One region of the Mesorhizobium sp. M1329 genome, then DNA from elsewhere that is predicted to be linked to it. Evidence: riboswitches for the same ligand, from Rfam matches in the RefSeq annotation. Region 1 holds a riboswitch; the other holds the start of a gene.
What was found. A riboswitch is a leader RNA that binds a small molecule or an ion and turns the genes downstream of it on or off. The one in region 1 is predicted to bind cobalamin.
Positions count from the first base shown of each region.

Region 2: linked by a shared signal. The riboswitch ahead of metE (5-methyltetrahydropteroyltriglutamate--homocysteine S-methyltransferase) and the one ahead of NKH21_RS12250 (DUF1636 family protein) in region 1 are both predicted to bind cobalamin.

Region 1 covers NZ_JAMYLN010000010.1:174-7,567, reverse strand. Annotated here, with positions in the region: gene NKH21_RS12280 (NADH-quinone oxidoreductase subunit D) at 1-338, opposite strand, end outside; gene NKH21_RS12275 (NADH-quinone oxidoreductase subunit C) at 339-941, opposite strand; gene NKH21_RS12270 (NuoB/complex I 20 kDa subunit family protein) at 947-1,528, opposite strand; gene NKH21_RS12265 (NADH-quinone oxidoreductase subunit A) at 1,519-1,884, opposite strand; gene NKH21_RS12260 (winged helix-turn-helix domain-containing protein) at 2,220-3,440, shown strand; gene NKH21_RS12255 (DUF6348 family protein) at 3,469-4,164, shown strand; cobalamin riboswitch at 4,224-4,427, shown strand; gene NKH21_RS12250 (DUF1636 family protein) at 4,466-4,900, shown strand; gene cobW (cobalamin biosynthesis protein CobW) at 4,897-5,937, shown strand; partial or broken gene NKH21_RS12240 (cobaltochelatase subunit CobN) at 5,956-7,394, shown strand, end outside.
Region 2 covers NZ_JAMYLN010000008.1:21,623-29,016, forward strand. Annotated here, with positions in the region: gene NKH21_RS10075 (dihydrodipicolinate synthase family protein) at 1-68, shown strand, start outside; gene NKH21_RS10080 (FMN-binding negative transcriptional regulator) at 103-321, shown strand; gene metE (5-methyltetrahydropteroyltriglutamate--homocysteine S-methyltransferase) at 420-2,765, opposite strand; cobalamin riboswitch at 2,861-3,061, opposite strand; gene NKH21_RS10090 (hypothetical protein) at 3,617-3,871, shown strand; gene NKH21_RS10095 (helix-turn-helix transcriptional regulator) at 4,189-5,022, opposite strand; gene NKH21_RS10100 (MFS transporter) at 5,085-5,336, opposite strand; gene NKH21_RS10105 (transposase) at 5,625-6,302, shown strand; gene NKH21_RS10110 (adenosine kinase) at 6,335-7,312, opposite strand.

The DNA of each region.
Region 1 (7,394 bases):
ATGTGCGACATGATGCGGCCGATCTCGGAGTAGAGAACTCGAATAAGTTGCCCGCGCTTCGGCACCTCGATACCGAGCAGCCGCTCGGCGGCAAGCGCAAAGGCATGCTCCTGGTTCATTGGCGCGCAATAGTCGAGCCGGTCGAGATAAGGCACGGCCTGCAGATAAGTCTTGTGCTCGATCAGCTTTTCCGTGCCGCGATGCAAAAGCCCGATATGCGGATCGACGCGATCGACGACTTCGCCGTCCAGCTCAAGAACCAGCCTCAAAACACCATGCGCTGCAGGATGTTGAGGGCCGAAATTGATGTTAAAATTGCGGACGGAGGTTTCAGCCATTTACTGCTTTGCCTTCTCATCCCCGGGCAGCACGTAATCCGTGCCTTCCCAAGGGGACAGAAAATCGAAATTGCGGAATTCCTGCTTGAGCTCGACCGGCTCGTAGATGACGCGCTTGGCTTCGTCGTCGTAGCGCACCTCGACGAAGCCGGTCAGCGGAAAATCCTTGCGCAGCGGATGGCCCTCGAAGCCGTAGTCGGTCAGGATTCTGCGCAGATCGGGATGGCCCGAAAACAGCACGCCGTAGAGATCATAAGTCTCGCGCTCGAACCAGTCGGCGCCGGGATAAATGCCGGTGATCGACGGCACCAGCGTCTCTTCGTCGGCCTGGACCTTGATGCGGACGCGGATATTCTGTCTCGGCGACAGCAAATGATAGACGACGTCGAAGCGCTTTGCCCGCGACGGGTAATCGGCGCCGCAGACGTCGATGATCGAGATGAACTGGCATTTCGGGTCGTCGCGCAGGAAGGTCACCACCTCGATCAGGTCGCGCGGCTCGACCGAGATGGTGAGTTCGCCATAGGCGAGCACCGCCTCGCCGATCCGGCCGGTCAGCTTCTCGCCGAGATAGGTCGAGAGATCGTTCAACGCCTGGGTCATGCCGCTCACCGTTCGATCGTGCCGGTGCGGCGGATCTTCTTCTGCAGCAGAAGGATGCCGTAGAGCAGTGCTTCGGCGCTCGGCGGACAGCCGGGCACGTAGATGTCGACCGGCACGATGCGGTCGCAGCCGCGCACCACCGAATAGGAATAATGATAATAGCCGCCGCCATTGGCGCAGGAGCCCATCGAGATGACGTAGCGCGGCTCCGGCATCTGGTCGTAGACCTTGCGCAGCGCCGGCGCCATCTTGTTGGTCAGCGTTCCGGCGACGATCATGATATCGGACTGGCGCGGAGACGCGCGCGGCGCGACACCGAACCTCTCCGAGTCATAGCGCGGCATCGAGGTGTGGATCATCTCGACGGCGCAGCAGGCGAGACCGAACGTCATGAACATCAACGAGCCGCTGCGCGCCCAGGTGATCAGCGCCTCGGTCGAGGTGACGAGAAAGCCCTTGTCAGCGAGCTCGTTGTTGATCTCCAGGAAGAACGGATCATCCTCCCCTACCGGCCTGCCGGTGTTGGGGTCGATGAGGCCCTTGGGCTTCGGCGCGACGAGCGTGCCGGAATTGTCGCTCAATCCCATTCCAGCGCTCCTTTCTTCCATTCATAGGCAAAGCCGATGGTCAGCACCGCCAAAAACACCATCATCGACCAGAAACCGAGCATGCCGATCTGACTGAACGACACCGCCCAAGGAAACAGGAAGGCCACCTCCAGGTCGAAGATGATGAACAGGATCGACACCAGGTAGAAGCGGATATCGAACTTCATGCGGGCGTCGTCGAACGAGTTGAAGCCGCACTCATAGGCCGAAAGCTTTTCCGGATCGGGGTTGCGGTAGGCCACCAGGAAGGGTGCGGCGAGCAGCGCCAGCCCGACCACCAGCGCCACGCCGATGAACAGGACTATGGGCAGGTACGAACCTAAAAGTGCGTTCATGCTGCAGTTTCCGTTGGCGGCCAATCCACTCTGATTACAGCACCGGACCCACTTGCGGAAGCGTGACAGTTTAACCACTGAACCGTTTTAAGGGGGCTCTATGCTGCAACGCGGCGAGGGTTAGCGCAGCGCTTTCGGCGAAGCAAGTCAAACCTTGTTCAAATCGCGGTGCTGGGCGGCATATCCGGCAAAACTGGTCCGATCCGCTCCTGTTTGATTTCTTTCACTTTTCACTCCACTTTTCTCTCCTGACATGGATGCCGCCAAAACCCTGCTAGCATGGCACGGAATCGCAGGTTCTCTGCTCTGTCCAGCATCATCAGGATACCGCGTTGATGAAGGAAAAAATCTCGCTTCGCATGGCCCGTCGCATCGCGCTGGCGGCACAGGGATTCAACGACCCCCGCCCCGCCGGTACGCCCGACCGCAGGCATCTGGCCCGCGTGCTTGCCCGTACCGGCCTGCTGCAGATCGATTCCGTCAGCGCCGTGGTGCGCGCCCACTATATGCCGCTCTATTCGCGGCTTGGCCCCTACAAGCTGGCGCTGCTCGACGACGCTGCCGTAACGCGCAAGCGCATGGTCTTCGAATATTGGGCGCACGAAGCCTCGTTCCTGCCGGTCGAGACCTATCCGCTGATGCGCTGGCGCATGCAGCGGGCCGAGCGCGGCGACGAAATGTACAGCGGACTGGCCAAATGGGGCCGCGAGCACCCCGCCTATATCGAGGAGATCTATCGCCAGGTCGTCGATCACGGCCCGATCGCCGCTTCAGCCCTCGAAGGCCAAAAGGGCAATGGTGGCTGGTGGGGCTGGAGCCATGCCAAGCACGCCTTCGAATGGCTGTTCTGGGCCGGCCGTATCACCACAGCGCATCGCCGCGGCTTCGAGCGGTTCTACGATCTGCCGGAGCGCGTACTGCCGCCGGCGGTACTCACTCTGCCGGTTCCCTGCCCCGAGGATGCGCACCGCGAATTGCTGCGTATCTCCGCCCGCGCCCACGGCGTCGCCACGGCAGGCGATCTGCGCGACTATTTCCGCCTCTCGCCCGCCGATATCAAGGGCCGCCTCGAGGAGCTGGTCGAGGCCGGCGAGCTGTTACCGGTGAGCGTCGAAGGCTGGAACAAGCCGGCCTATCTCCACAAGGACGCCCGTTTGCCGCGCAGGATCGAGGCGCGCGCCTTGCTCGCGCCGTTCGATCCCGTCGTCTTCGAGCGGTCGCGCACCGAGCGGTTGTTCGACTTCCACTACCGCATCGAGATCTACACGCCGGCCGAAAAGCGCCAGTATGGCTATTATGTGCTGCCGTTCCTGCTCGGCGACAGCATCGTCGGGCGCGTCGACCTCAGGGCCGACCGTCCGGCCGGCGTATTGCGCGTCCATGCCGCCTATGCGGAGCCCGGCGCCCCGCCGCAAACTGCCGCCGAACTCTTCGAGGAATTGAAGCAGATGCAGGGCTGGCTCGGGCTTGAGCGCATCGAGGTGACGGCTGCCGGTGATCTTGGGCCGGCGCTGGCCAGTCAGATAGATGGCCAACCCCCACAGCGTCTGTCATAGACGCTCCAAGAAACCTGGTAGGTTTGTAATGGCATCGCACGAAGTGCTCGACATGATCCATGGTGCGCTGATTGCACATGGAATAGATGCAATACGTAGAGAGCAGGACGTCACGCTCCAGTCGAGGCAACTTCGGTTTGAGGCTGAGGTGTTCGAGACGGGTTCTAACGGTCGGCTCGTTCTTGAAATCTACATATTCTCTCCGCTGCTTGATGTTCAGCCGGTCATTGAATCATTTGCTGGCTTCGGCGACACGCGCGAAGAAGAATTGAATCAGGCGTTTGAAAAATTTATCCGTGGTGTTTTCCACGTGGCCATTGAGGGGCTGGCTGATCATGTCTGCGACGACATACAGGCCGAGGTAGAGATTTGGCAGCGAAGCAGCGCCCGTTGGAACATCTGGCGCAACAATGCCCGTTGGAAAATCTATGGCGGACCCGTCATTTCCCAAGCCACTACCGAGCTATGCTCGCTAAGCCGAGGCTATCCAGCATTCTATGCCAAGCTGGAAAAGCTGTTCACAGCTTCGGTACCCCCCGGAGGCCATTTTGTACGGACCTTTCTGGCAGGCTTGAACGGCACGCTTATTAGTGGCGAAGTCCTTCTGGACAACGCGGTTTGGCAAGAAGGTCAAAATCTGGCGATCAGTCATGATTGGGACTATGGCGATGGCTATCAAGCAATCCGGCAAGTTATCCTGGCACTGCCGGAAGGCGGGACATGACAGCCTTTGGCCGACATTGCCGCGTCGTAGACGTGCGTTGACACGACTGCCTCCACAAGCCTAAATCCATTCCAGACGGTCCCCTGCCCGCAACGGCAGGGGCCAAGAGGGAATGCGGTGCGAAATCTCGATTTCAAATCCGCGGCTGTCCCCGCAACTGTAAGCGACGAGCCAAGGCCGAAAACCACTGGGATATTCCCGGGAAGGCGGCACCCAGGCGATGACGCGCGAGCCAGGAGACCTGCCGTCTAGGACATAAGAATCCGATCGCCTGGCGGGTTTTCCGGGCAAGGAGCCTGATTTGGAACGCGACAGCAGTTTCCCGGCTGAGACAGCGGATTTATTGTCCGGCCATGGTGATTCCCCGGCCGGCGTTACCGTCATCGTCTGCTCGTCCTGCCGTGACGAGACCGGTTCGGACGCTCGTCCGCGCGCCGGCGAACTGCTCGCCGAGGACACGCGCCGCGCCGCTTCCAGCGAAAACATTAAAATCCGCACCGTCGAATGCCTCGGCAATTGCAAGCGCCGGCTCAGCGCCGCGATTTTGCGCGACGGCTGCTGGAGCTACGTCTTCGGCGACCTGACCGCGACCAGCGGCGCCGATCTCGTGACCGGCGCAAAGCTGTTCGCCACCTCGACGGATGGGCTCATTCCGTGGCGCGGCCGTCCCGATTGCCTGAAGCGCGGCCTGGTTGCCCGCATCCCTCCCCTTGACCTTTTGAAGGACCTGATATGACCACTGCCTCCCTTTCGCGCGTTCCCTGCACCGTCGTTACCGGCTTTCTCGGCGCCGGCAAGACGACGTTGATCCGCCATTTGCTCGAAAACGCCGGGGGCAAGCGGCTGGCCATCATCGTCAACGAGTTCGGCGACATCGGCATCGACGGCGAGATCCTGAAGGGCTGCGGCATCGACAGCTGCCCCGACGAAAACATCGTCGAGCTGGCCAATGGCTGCATCTGTTGCACAGTGGCCGACGATTTCGTCCCGGCGCTCGACCAGATCCTGTCGCTGACGCCGAGGGTCGACCACATCCTGATCGAAACATCCGGCCTCGCTTTGCCCAAGCCGCTGGTCCAGGCCTTCCAGTGGCCGTCGGTGAAAAGCCGCGTGACGGTCGACGGCGTCATCGCCGTGGTCGACGGACCGGCGCTGGCTGATGGCCGCGTCGCCAACGACATGGACGCCCTGCAGGCGCAGCGCGCGCAGGACGAGACGCTCGAACACGACGATCCGGTCGAGGAAGTATTCGAGGACCAGCTCGCTTGCGCCGACCTGATTATCCTGTCGAAGAGCGACCTGATGGACGCAGCCGGCTCGGCCCGCGCCAATGCCGTCATCGGCAAGCATGTTGCGCGGGCGGTGAAGATCGTGCCGACTTCGCAAGGCAAGGTCGACCCGTCGGTGCTGCTCGGCCTCGGCCTCGCCGTCGAGGACGACATCGAGAACCGCAAGACCCACCACGACGACGAGCTCGACCACGAGCATGACGATTTTGACTCGTTCGTCATCGACATCGCGTCCGTGTCCAACCCGGACGAGCTCGCACGACGCGTCGCCACGGCGGCGGAGGAGGAAAACGTGTTGCGCGTCAAGGGTTTCGTCGAAGTCGGCGGCAAGCCGATGCGGCTCCTGCTGCAGGCCGTCGGTCCGCGCGTCAACCACTATTACGATCGCGCCTGGACCGCCGAAGACGATCGCCGCTCGCGCCTTGTCGTCATCGGCCTGAAGGGGCTGAACCGCCCGGCGATCGAGCGTATCCTCGCCGGCTGACCCCAGGTACGAGCCGCGATGCACATCCTCACCACCACATCCGCCTCGCTCGACGATCTCGCCGAGCCTGTCGATCTCAGGCAAACGCCTGCGGATGTCGTGGCGCTGTCCTTCACCGACAGCGACCTGGCCGGGCTGGCGACGGCGTGGAAGGCAGATGCGCACCACCTGCCATCGATGCGGCTCGCCGCCTTGCGCGACCTGCGCCATCCGATGTCCGTCGATCTCTGGATTGACAGCGTCGCCCGCCACGCCAAGGTCATTCTGGTCCGCATCCTCGGCGGCTATGACTGGTGGCGCTATGGCTGCGATCAGCTCGCCGTTATCGCGCGAAATCGCGGTATCAAGCTCGCGCTCCTACCAGGCGAGAGCCACGACGAGGACTTGCGACTGATCGAAGGCTCGACGCTGCCGCGCGAGGAGTTGGACAGCTTGCTCGACTATTTCCGCGAAGGCGGTCCGGCAAATATGGCGGCGCTGGTGCAGAGGTTGGCAAGTCTCGCTGGATCGGGTGTGGCGGTCGCTGAACCGGTCAGCGTGCCAAAGGCGGGATTTTACGAGCCGGGACTGGGGGTCGTAGAACGCGGCGTCCCCCTCCCCCTTGAGGGGAGGGTCCGGCCGCAGGCCGGGGGTGGGGTCCTCTCCGAAGCGCGCCAACACTTTGAAGCGCACCAACAGGAAACGTCGAGCACTGCCGCGACGACCCCACCCGGCCCTTCGGGCCACCCTCCCCTCGAGGGGGAGGGGGACGTCGTGCCAATTCTGTTCTACCGCTCGATGCTGCTCGCCGCCGATGTCGCGCCGATCGACGCGCTTTTCGAAGCCCTGCGCCAACGCGGCATCACCCCCGTCCCCATCTTCGTCTCCAGCCTGAAGGACCCAACATCCCTCGCCTTTGTCGAAACTGCGCTTGCAACCCTGAAGCCTGCCGCCATCATCACCACCACTGCTTTCGCCTCCGGGGCCGAGCCTGGCATCGAAACCCTCTTCGACCGCGCCGGCGTACCGGTGTTCCAGGTCATCGTCGCGACCACCCGCCGCGACATCTGGCAACGTAACCAGCGCGGCCTGGCGCCCGCCGACCTTGCCATGCATGTCGTCCTGCCCGAGCTCGACGGCCGCATCCTGGCCGGCGCCATTTCCTTCAAGGATGAAAGCGAAACCGATCCCGCATTGGCCTTTCGCGCCTTCGCCAACCGGCCTGAGCCCGCCCGCGTGGCGCAAGTGGCGAACCGTGTCGAGGCCTTCGTGCGCCTGCAGCGGACGCCCCGCGCGGAACGCAAGCTGGCCATCCTGATCCCCGACTATCCGAGCGCCCCCGGTCGCACCGGCTACGCAGTCGGCCTCGACGTGCCGTCCAGCGTGCTGGCAATGCTGCATGACCTGAGGGAACAGGGCTACGCCGTTGAGGGGATTCCGCAAACGCCGCGCGAGTTGCTGGAGAGGTTAGAGCGCGG
Region 2 (7,394 bases), on a different contig from region 1:
TGCCCTCAGCAGCGAAGCGCCAGATCGCCGCCGCGTTGGAACGCTTGCCATCGGATGCCAGCCGGTGAACAGCGAACCCGGCGGCCAGTGAAAGGAACTGTCATGTATGTACCCGTTCATTTCGATGAACCGAGCCGAGAAGTCCTTTGCGAACTGATCGAGAAGAGCGCACTTGGCATGCTGATAACCCATGGCCGGAGCGGTCTCGACGCCAATCACATCCCCTTCGAACTCGACACGTCACAGGGAGAAAACGGTACCCTTTACTCCTGCGCGATTAGTACACGTGCCGAAGGAAAGTGCACTTTCTCGCTCGAGTGACTTATTTCAAAGGATGTGATCGCGTTTTGGCACATTCACGGCCCACATGCGGCAGCCGATAACTCACCACATGGTGAGCAACCAGGAAACCCTCCGGCCTACACTTTCTCCCGGAGCGCGCGTGCTGCAGCAACCATGTTCATGAGGGCAGGGTGGACCTCCTCCCATTTGCGTGTTTTGAGGCCACAGTCCGGGTTTACCCACAGTTGGGCATCCGACAGTCGCTCGCGGGCAAGCATGACGAGATCCGAAATCTCGCCGACTTCCGGGACGCGTGGTGAGTGAATGTCATAGACTCCGGGACCGATTTCGTTCGGATATTTGGAGCTCGTGAAAGCGTCCAGCAGCTCCATTTTCGAGCGCGACGTCTCAATCGAAATGACATCCGCATCCATTTCAGCGATCGCGTCGATGATCTCGTTGAACTCCGAGTAGCACATGTGGGTATGGATTTGAGTCGCGTCCTTTACACCCGTTGAAGCGATCCGGAAGCATTCGACAGCCCAGTCGAGATAGTCTTTCCAGTCAGACTGGCGCAGTGGCAATCCTTCGCGAAACGCGGCCTCATCGATCTGGATCATCCTTGCGCCGGACCATTCGAGATCCGTCACCTCGTCGCGGATGGCGAGCGCGATCTGGCGGCATGCTTCGGAGCGGGGTACGTCGTCGCGAACAAAAGACCAGTTGAGAATGGTCACCGGGCCTGTGAGCATTCCCTTCACAGGGTTTTCCGTAAGCGACTGGGCGAATTGCCACCAGCGCAGCGTCATCGGCTTGGGCCTCGATACATCGCCGAAGATGATGGGGGGGCGCACGTAACGCGACCCATAGCTCTGCACCCAGGCATGCTGGGTGAAGGCGAAGCCGGACAGCTGCTCGCCGAAATGCTGTACCATGTCGTTTCGTTCGAACTCACCGTGCACCAGCACGTCCAGCCCGATCTCTTCCTGCCAGCGAATTGCAGCCTCGATCTCCTTCTTCAGGAAGGTCTCGTAGTCGACATAGCTCAGCTGGCCCTTCGCATGAGCGGCCCGCGCCCTGCGTACCTGCGGCGTCTGCGGGAAGGACCCGATGGTCGTCGTCGGGAACGGCGGCAGCCCGAGCGTGCCGGCCTGGACTCTGGAGCGCTCGGCAAAAGCGCTCTCTCGTCGCTTCATGCTGTCGTCAATGCTGGCGATCCGCCCCTCAACAAGCGGGTCATGGATCTTCGTGGACGTCAGGCGAGTGGCGGCAGCCTCGGCAGACGCTTTCAACGCGCCTGCCACCGCATCCCTGCCTTGGGACAAGGCCCGGGCAAGCAACACCAACTCGTCGGTCTTCTGGGCCGCGAAGGCGAGCCACGACCTGATGTCCGCGTCGAGTTCCGTCTCCATGCGCAGGTCGATCGGCACATGCAGCATCGAGCAAGAAGGCGCGATCTCGACGCGGTCCAAGGGCCAGCCGGCGACGATCGGTTTGATGCGGTCGAGAATGGCGGGCAGGTTCGCACGCCAGACGTTGCGGCCATCGATCAAGCCAAGCGAGAGCACCAGATCCTTCGGTGCGAGCCGACCCACCGTTTCCAGCTGCTCGGGAGCGCGCACGAGATCAATATGCAGCCCGGCCAGGGGCAGAGAAACCGCGGTTTCGAGATTGTCTCCCAGCGGCCCGAAATACGTAGCCAGCATGATTTTCAACTCGGGCGCGGCTTTTGACAGCTGGCCATAGGCGAATTCGAACGCAGCTCGTTCGTTCGGGTTCAGATCGAGGACAAGCGCTGGCTCATCGATCTGCACCCAGTCGGCTCCCGACAGCTTCAGCCTCTGCAGGAGTTGCTCGTAGACGGGCAGCAGCCTCGGCAGGAGCGCGATGGGATCGAAGCCTTCGGCAGGCGATTTCGCCAGCTTGAGGAAGGTGATCGGTCCAAGGATGACTGGGCGTGTGTGAATGCCGAGAGCTTTAGCCTCGAGGAAGTTGTCGACCGGTTTCGTCGACGAGAGGGCGAACGTCTGATCATCGTCGAGTTCCGGCACAATGTAGTGATAGTTGGTGTCAAACCACTTGGTCATTTCCATCGCGGTTACATCAGGCCGATGAGCCGCCTGCTGGTGACCAGCGTGTCGACAATCCTCCGTCTGACCCTGGTTGCCGCGCGCCATTGCGAAGTAGATGTCAAGTGGGACCTCGCCGCTATTCCAGCCGTAACGGGATGGAACGGCGCCGACCATGGCTGCGGTGTCGAGCACATGGTCGTATAGCGAGAAGTCGTTCGACGGGATTTTCGACACGCCGCGATCGTGCTGCTCCTCCCAGCTAGCGGCACGGAGCGCCTTCGCCGTCGTGAGAAGGTCGGCGGCGGAAGATTTTCCGGACCAGTAACTTTCAAGCGCGAATTTCAATTCTCGCCGACGACCGAAGCGCGGCACGCCGAGCGTTGCTACAGGAATTTGATGAAAGACAGTCATGCCATACCCCGATGGTTGGGGCGTCGGTGACAAGGAAGGCGCTAGCAGGCCGGCACGAACGCCAGGCTGCAGCGGCCACCGAGACACCCCGCCCGTGGACGTAATTCGCCGTGGCAGGTCTCCTGGCTCGCGGGGTCATAGCCTCTACCCGTCTTCCCAAGGCTATTCGCCTCAGTGACATGAGTGGGGTTGGCTCGCCGCTAACAGTTGCGGGGGCAGCGCCGGCTTCGCACCGGCTTCCCTCTTAGCTCCGCTGCGGCAGCGCCGTACGGAGAACCACGACGCGGGAGACAATTACAGCAGTTCGCTTCTTTGTCAACGCCGCATAAAGAAATGTTTATGTCGTTATGTTAAATTTCCATTGGCATGTTCCAAAGGTCGCCTCGAAAGCGAAAACTGTGGAAGCCTTGAGCGGCCGGTAAATCAAAGCAATGACGCACGGCGCCCTTGTCCAGGAGGATAGGAGTTCGTCGGCTGCCGGCAGCAAACATACCGGCAAGCGCCGTGGTGCTGCTTAGCGCATCATGCGAACCACCTCGGCGTCGAACTTCGGCTCCGAGGTTCCGACCGCTTCGTTGGTGATCTGCTCGCGACCATATTCGGCTCAATGGCGAGGCTGTTCCCCATGTGGAAGCTGTTGGCCGTGATGCCCTCGGTGATATGACACAACGATTTCGGGGGGAGCACACCGAGGCCAGGCGCAGCGGCGTGTTGCGAAGTGATCGAGGCCAATGTCTCGAACTGCTTGTTCGCAGCCCACGGGCTCAAGGTAACCCGGCTCAAACCACGGGGCCAGCTCAAGTCCTGTCCAAATGAGGCCTGAGCGGCAAATCGTCGTGCACGCGCACGGTTTGGCGTTCGATCTTGTGATGCGTGTTGGGCGGACAATCGCCACGGTGCAGCGCGCAGAAGCGGTCCCCAATTGGGAAGCCGAGGGCGGTGAGGGCAAGCCAGCGCCACAGGCGGAAGGGGACTTGGACCTGTTTGCCCTGCTGGACCACAAGTTCGCGACACAGGGCCTCAAGGAGAAGACCAAGAGTGATTATGCGCGGGACCTCGCCGAATTCATCAAAAGCAGCGGGCAGTCAAAGTTCGGCGCCGATTGACATGGAGATAGCCATCGCGGCGGACCGCCCAGGCGGACCGCAAGCCGGAATACAACCGGGTGCAGGCGGCCAAGCTCGTCCACAAGATGGCGTCGGACACACACCGGCGATGGGAGAGCGGACCGTGGAGTGCAGGAACTTCACGCCTATCCACGCTCCCGTGGACGTGTCCTGCGGCACATCGGCAGCGATATTGAGGAGGCAGTTGAGCTTCTGGTCGAGCACACTTACCTGCCACTACCTACGCTTAACGTCATCTCGTACTGAAAACGCACCACGCAAGGTCGAGATGTAACATGCGCCCTTCGTGGATGGTTCTAAGCTTCCTCGGGCGCGGTCAATCTGTGATAACGGTCGCTTGGAACCTCCATCACCACGACGCGATCAAGGTTGGCGTATCGCGCTCGGTAGTAACCTTCTTCCTCCACTTCGGCGAAACTACACTGGGGAACGTCAAAGGTCGCAGCTTCCAATCCGAAGAAAGTCGTAGCGGTTTCTTCATCCAAGAAGTTCCACTCATCTTCTCCGTCGTCATATGTGACGCGAACATAGGAGGCCATGCGCACGGCTTCCTGATCACCCATCTCTGCGATGATGGCATCGCATTCTTTCTTCAGCTTTCCTGAAACCTCACCCTTATCCCAGTCATCCAAAGCCCGATAGATTTCTGGATGATAATACTCTGGCATCTCCTCTACATCGTCACCGATAAGCTCAATGGTGCGGACATATTGCGGATTTATCAAGAGTATTTTGTTGTCAAGGCTCCAACAATACAGCCATGGCCTGCTTGTGTTATTTCTACGAAGATTATGAAGTTCCTTCAACTGACGTAAAATCGATTCACGCGCCTTTTCATCGATAGGATATTGGCGGCTGCCAACAGTCGTCTTGATTCTGAGCGTGCCGTATCGCGTTTCGGCATCGGCAATTGCAAACGGGCTCGTGCGCCACTCCTCGACATCAATCTTCCAGCCCAGCAGCTCCTCGACCGTGCATTTCAACGTGAGACAAAGGTCCTTGATCTGCTCGACGTTCAACTGCGTTTTGCCTGTTTCCCAACGGGCCACAGTCTGTTGCGTCGTTGCCATCTGCTCTGCCAAATCTTTTTGAGTCATGCCCAGTCGAACCCTAAGCTCTTTCATGTTCATAACTCGCCTCGCGTGTTCAACACACGCATCGTGGATGAATTAATCTAACACGTCAAGCGTGTTCAAAAATCGCAGCATGTGTTTTTAGGGCGTCTTCGAGGCTCCGGCAGCCGTTCGTGACCACTTGCACAAGACACAGGGCTGGTACACAGCACGAATGGGCGATCAAAAATTACTGCTGCGATGCTCGTCATCAGCCAAGCTGCCGCCGCACCTTCCACTAGGGTGCCAAGGTTCGAAATGAGTGCAGCCGACCATAGCGAACGGAAGGTCTTGTGCTCAAAAGGAACGAGTGAAGATGTTCTCTTCGCCATTGTGGGAAGCCTCGGGATTGACGCGGGGCTGGATTTGTTTCGCCTCACTCAACCATGGCCTCGCCGTACAAGCCAAGCTGCCACAGTGCGCGCCTGCTAACCCAGAAAACTTGGCGGCCTTACAGGGATGCGCAGGACGTGCGAAGCCGCTCAAATCTCCCCAGATGGTCAGCCATCGAAGACCGGCATCACTTGCCCGTTGAGCGGCTATACGATAATGCTCCGCGCTAAGCAGGAAGCGCCAAAAAATTCGAGCGGCGACTTCATTCTCCTATTCAGGAAGGAACTATGAGGCGGCAGACGCGACCATTCACCGTGGAAATCAAACAAAAGCGCAATTATCAAAAATCCGCACGTTCCATCTGGGGCAATTTCGACATCGCCGCGGCGATGGCCGAGACAACAAAGGAAGTCGAGCCGTTAAATCGTCAGCTTGTTGACTCTACTGTAGTGGCCCTTGATGCTGAACCTTTGCACAAACCGCGAGTGGAGCATTTCATGGCCAATCCCCTGAAAACTGAGTCAGCAGTAGTTTATAGCGAACCAGCAGACAAAGCGGAAACGCCAAAACCGAAGACGAGAGCCCGGCGGTCGAGGAAGCCAGAAGCTGAGGCGAGCGCGCCTGCCCGCAAGAACGGCGCCAAGCCGATATCCGCGACCACTGAAGCACCGCCGTCAGCGCGAACAGGCCGAAAGAGCTACTCCGCGAAGGATCGTGCCCAGAAGCTGGCGCAGATCGAAACCTCGATCGGCGGCGGCGCTACTCTCAAGAGCGCGGTGAAGCAAGCCGGCATCTCGGAACAGACATATTATCTTTGGAAGAAGTCGGCGGCGCCTGCGGCGGACAGTGACGGGCTGAAGGATCTCGTCGCGCTCGAGGAAGAAAACAAGCGGCTAAAGAGCCTGCTTGCCGATCGTCTCCGCAAGGAGAATGCAGAACTGAAGAAAAGGCTCGGGCTGGATTAAGGAGGGTGGGCAGCTGGTTCTTGGCTCGCCACCTACAGCAATCCCGCCTGCTCGGCCTCTCGGCGCAGATTTTGCCGTGGCCTTGGGCCGATTTGCTGGATGACCAGCCCGGCTGCCAGCGAGCCGAGATCGCCGCAATCCTTGAGGCTGCGGCCTTGCGTGTAGCCGTAGAGGAAGCCGGCGGCGTAGAGGTCGCCGGCGCCGGTGGTGTCGACCAGCTCGCGGATCCTGGTGGCATTGATGGTCACGGTCTCGTCGCCGCGCACGATCACCGAGCCCTTTTCCGAGCGGGTGACGGCGGCGATCTTGCAATCCTTGCGGATCTGGGCCAACGCCTCGTCGAATGACGCGGTCTGGTAGAGCGACTTGATCTCGTGGCTGTTGGCAAAGACGATATCGACGGTGCCGGAGCGCATCAGATCGAGGAATTCGTCGCGGTAGCGATCGACGCAGAACGAGTCCGATAATGTCATCGACACTTCGCGCCCGGCGGCGTGGGCGAGCTTAGCCGTCTGCCTGATCGCTTCCTTGGCGCGCGGCGGGTCCCACAGATAGCCTTCGAAATAGGTGACCGCGGCGCCCGACGCCTTGTCGGCCTCGACGTCCTCCGGGCCGAGTTCGACGCAAGCGCCGAGATAGGTATTCATCGAGCGCTCGCCGTCCGGCGTGACGAAGATCATCGAGCGCGCCGTCGGCGGTTCGCCGTTAAGCGGCCGGGTGTCGAAGGCGACGCCCTGGGCATGGATGTCATGCGCGTAGATTTCGCCGAGCGCGTCGTTGGAGACCTTGCCGAAGAAGGCGGCGCGGCCGCCGAAGGAGGCGACGCCCGCCGCCGTGTTGCCGGCGCTGCCGCCCGAGGCTTCAATGGCCGGGCCCATGCGGCTGTAGAGCAGTTCGGCGCGCCTCGTGTCGATCAAATTCATTGCGCCCTTGATGATGCCGTTGGTCTCCAGGAACGCCTCGTCGCACTGGGCGATGATGTCGACGATGGCATTCCCGATACAAAGCACGTCATATGTCCGGCATCAATTCATGTCTCCGCCAAAAGCCACCGGCTTTCTGCCACGCCGGGCGCGGGCGGGTCTGGCCAGT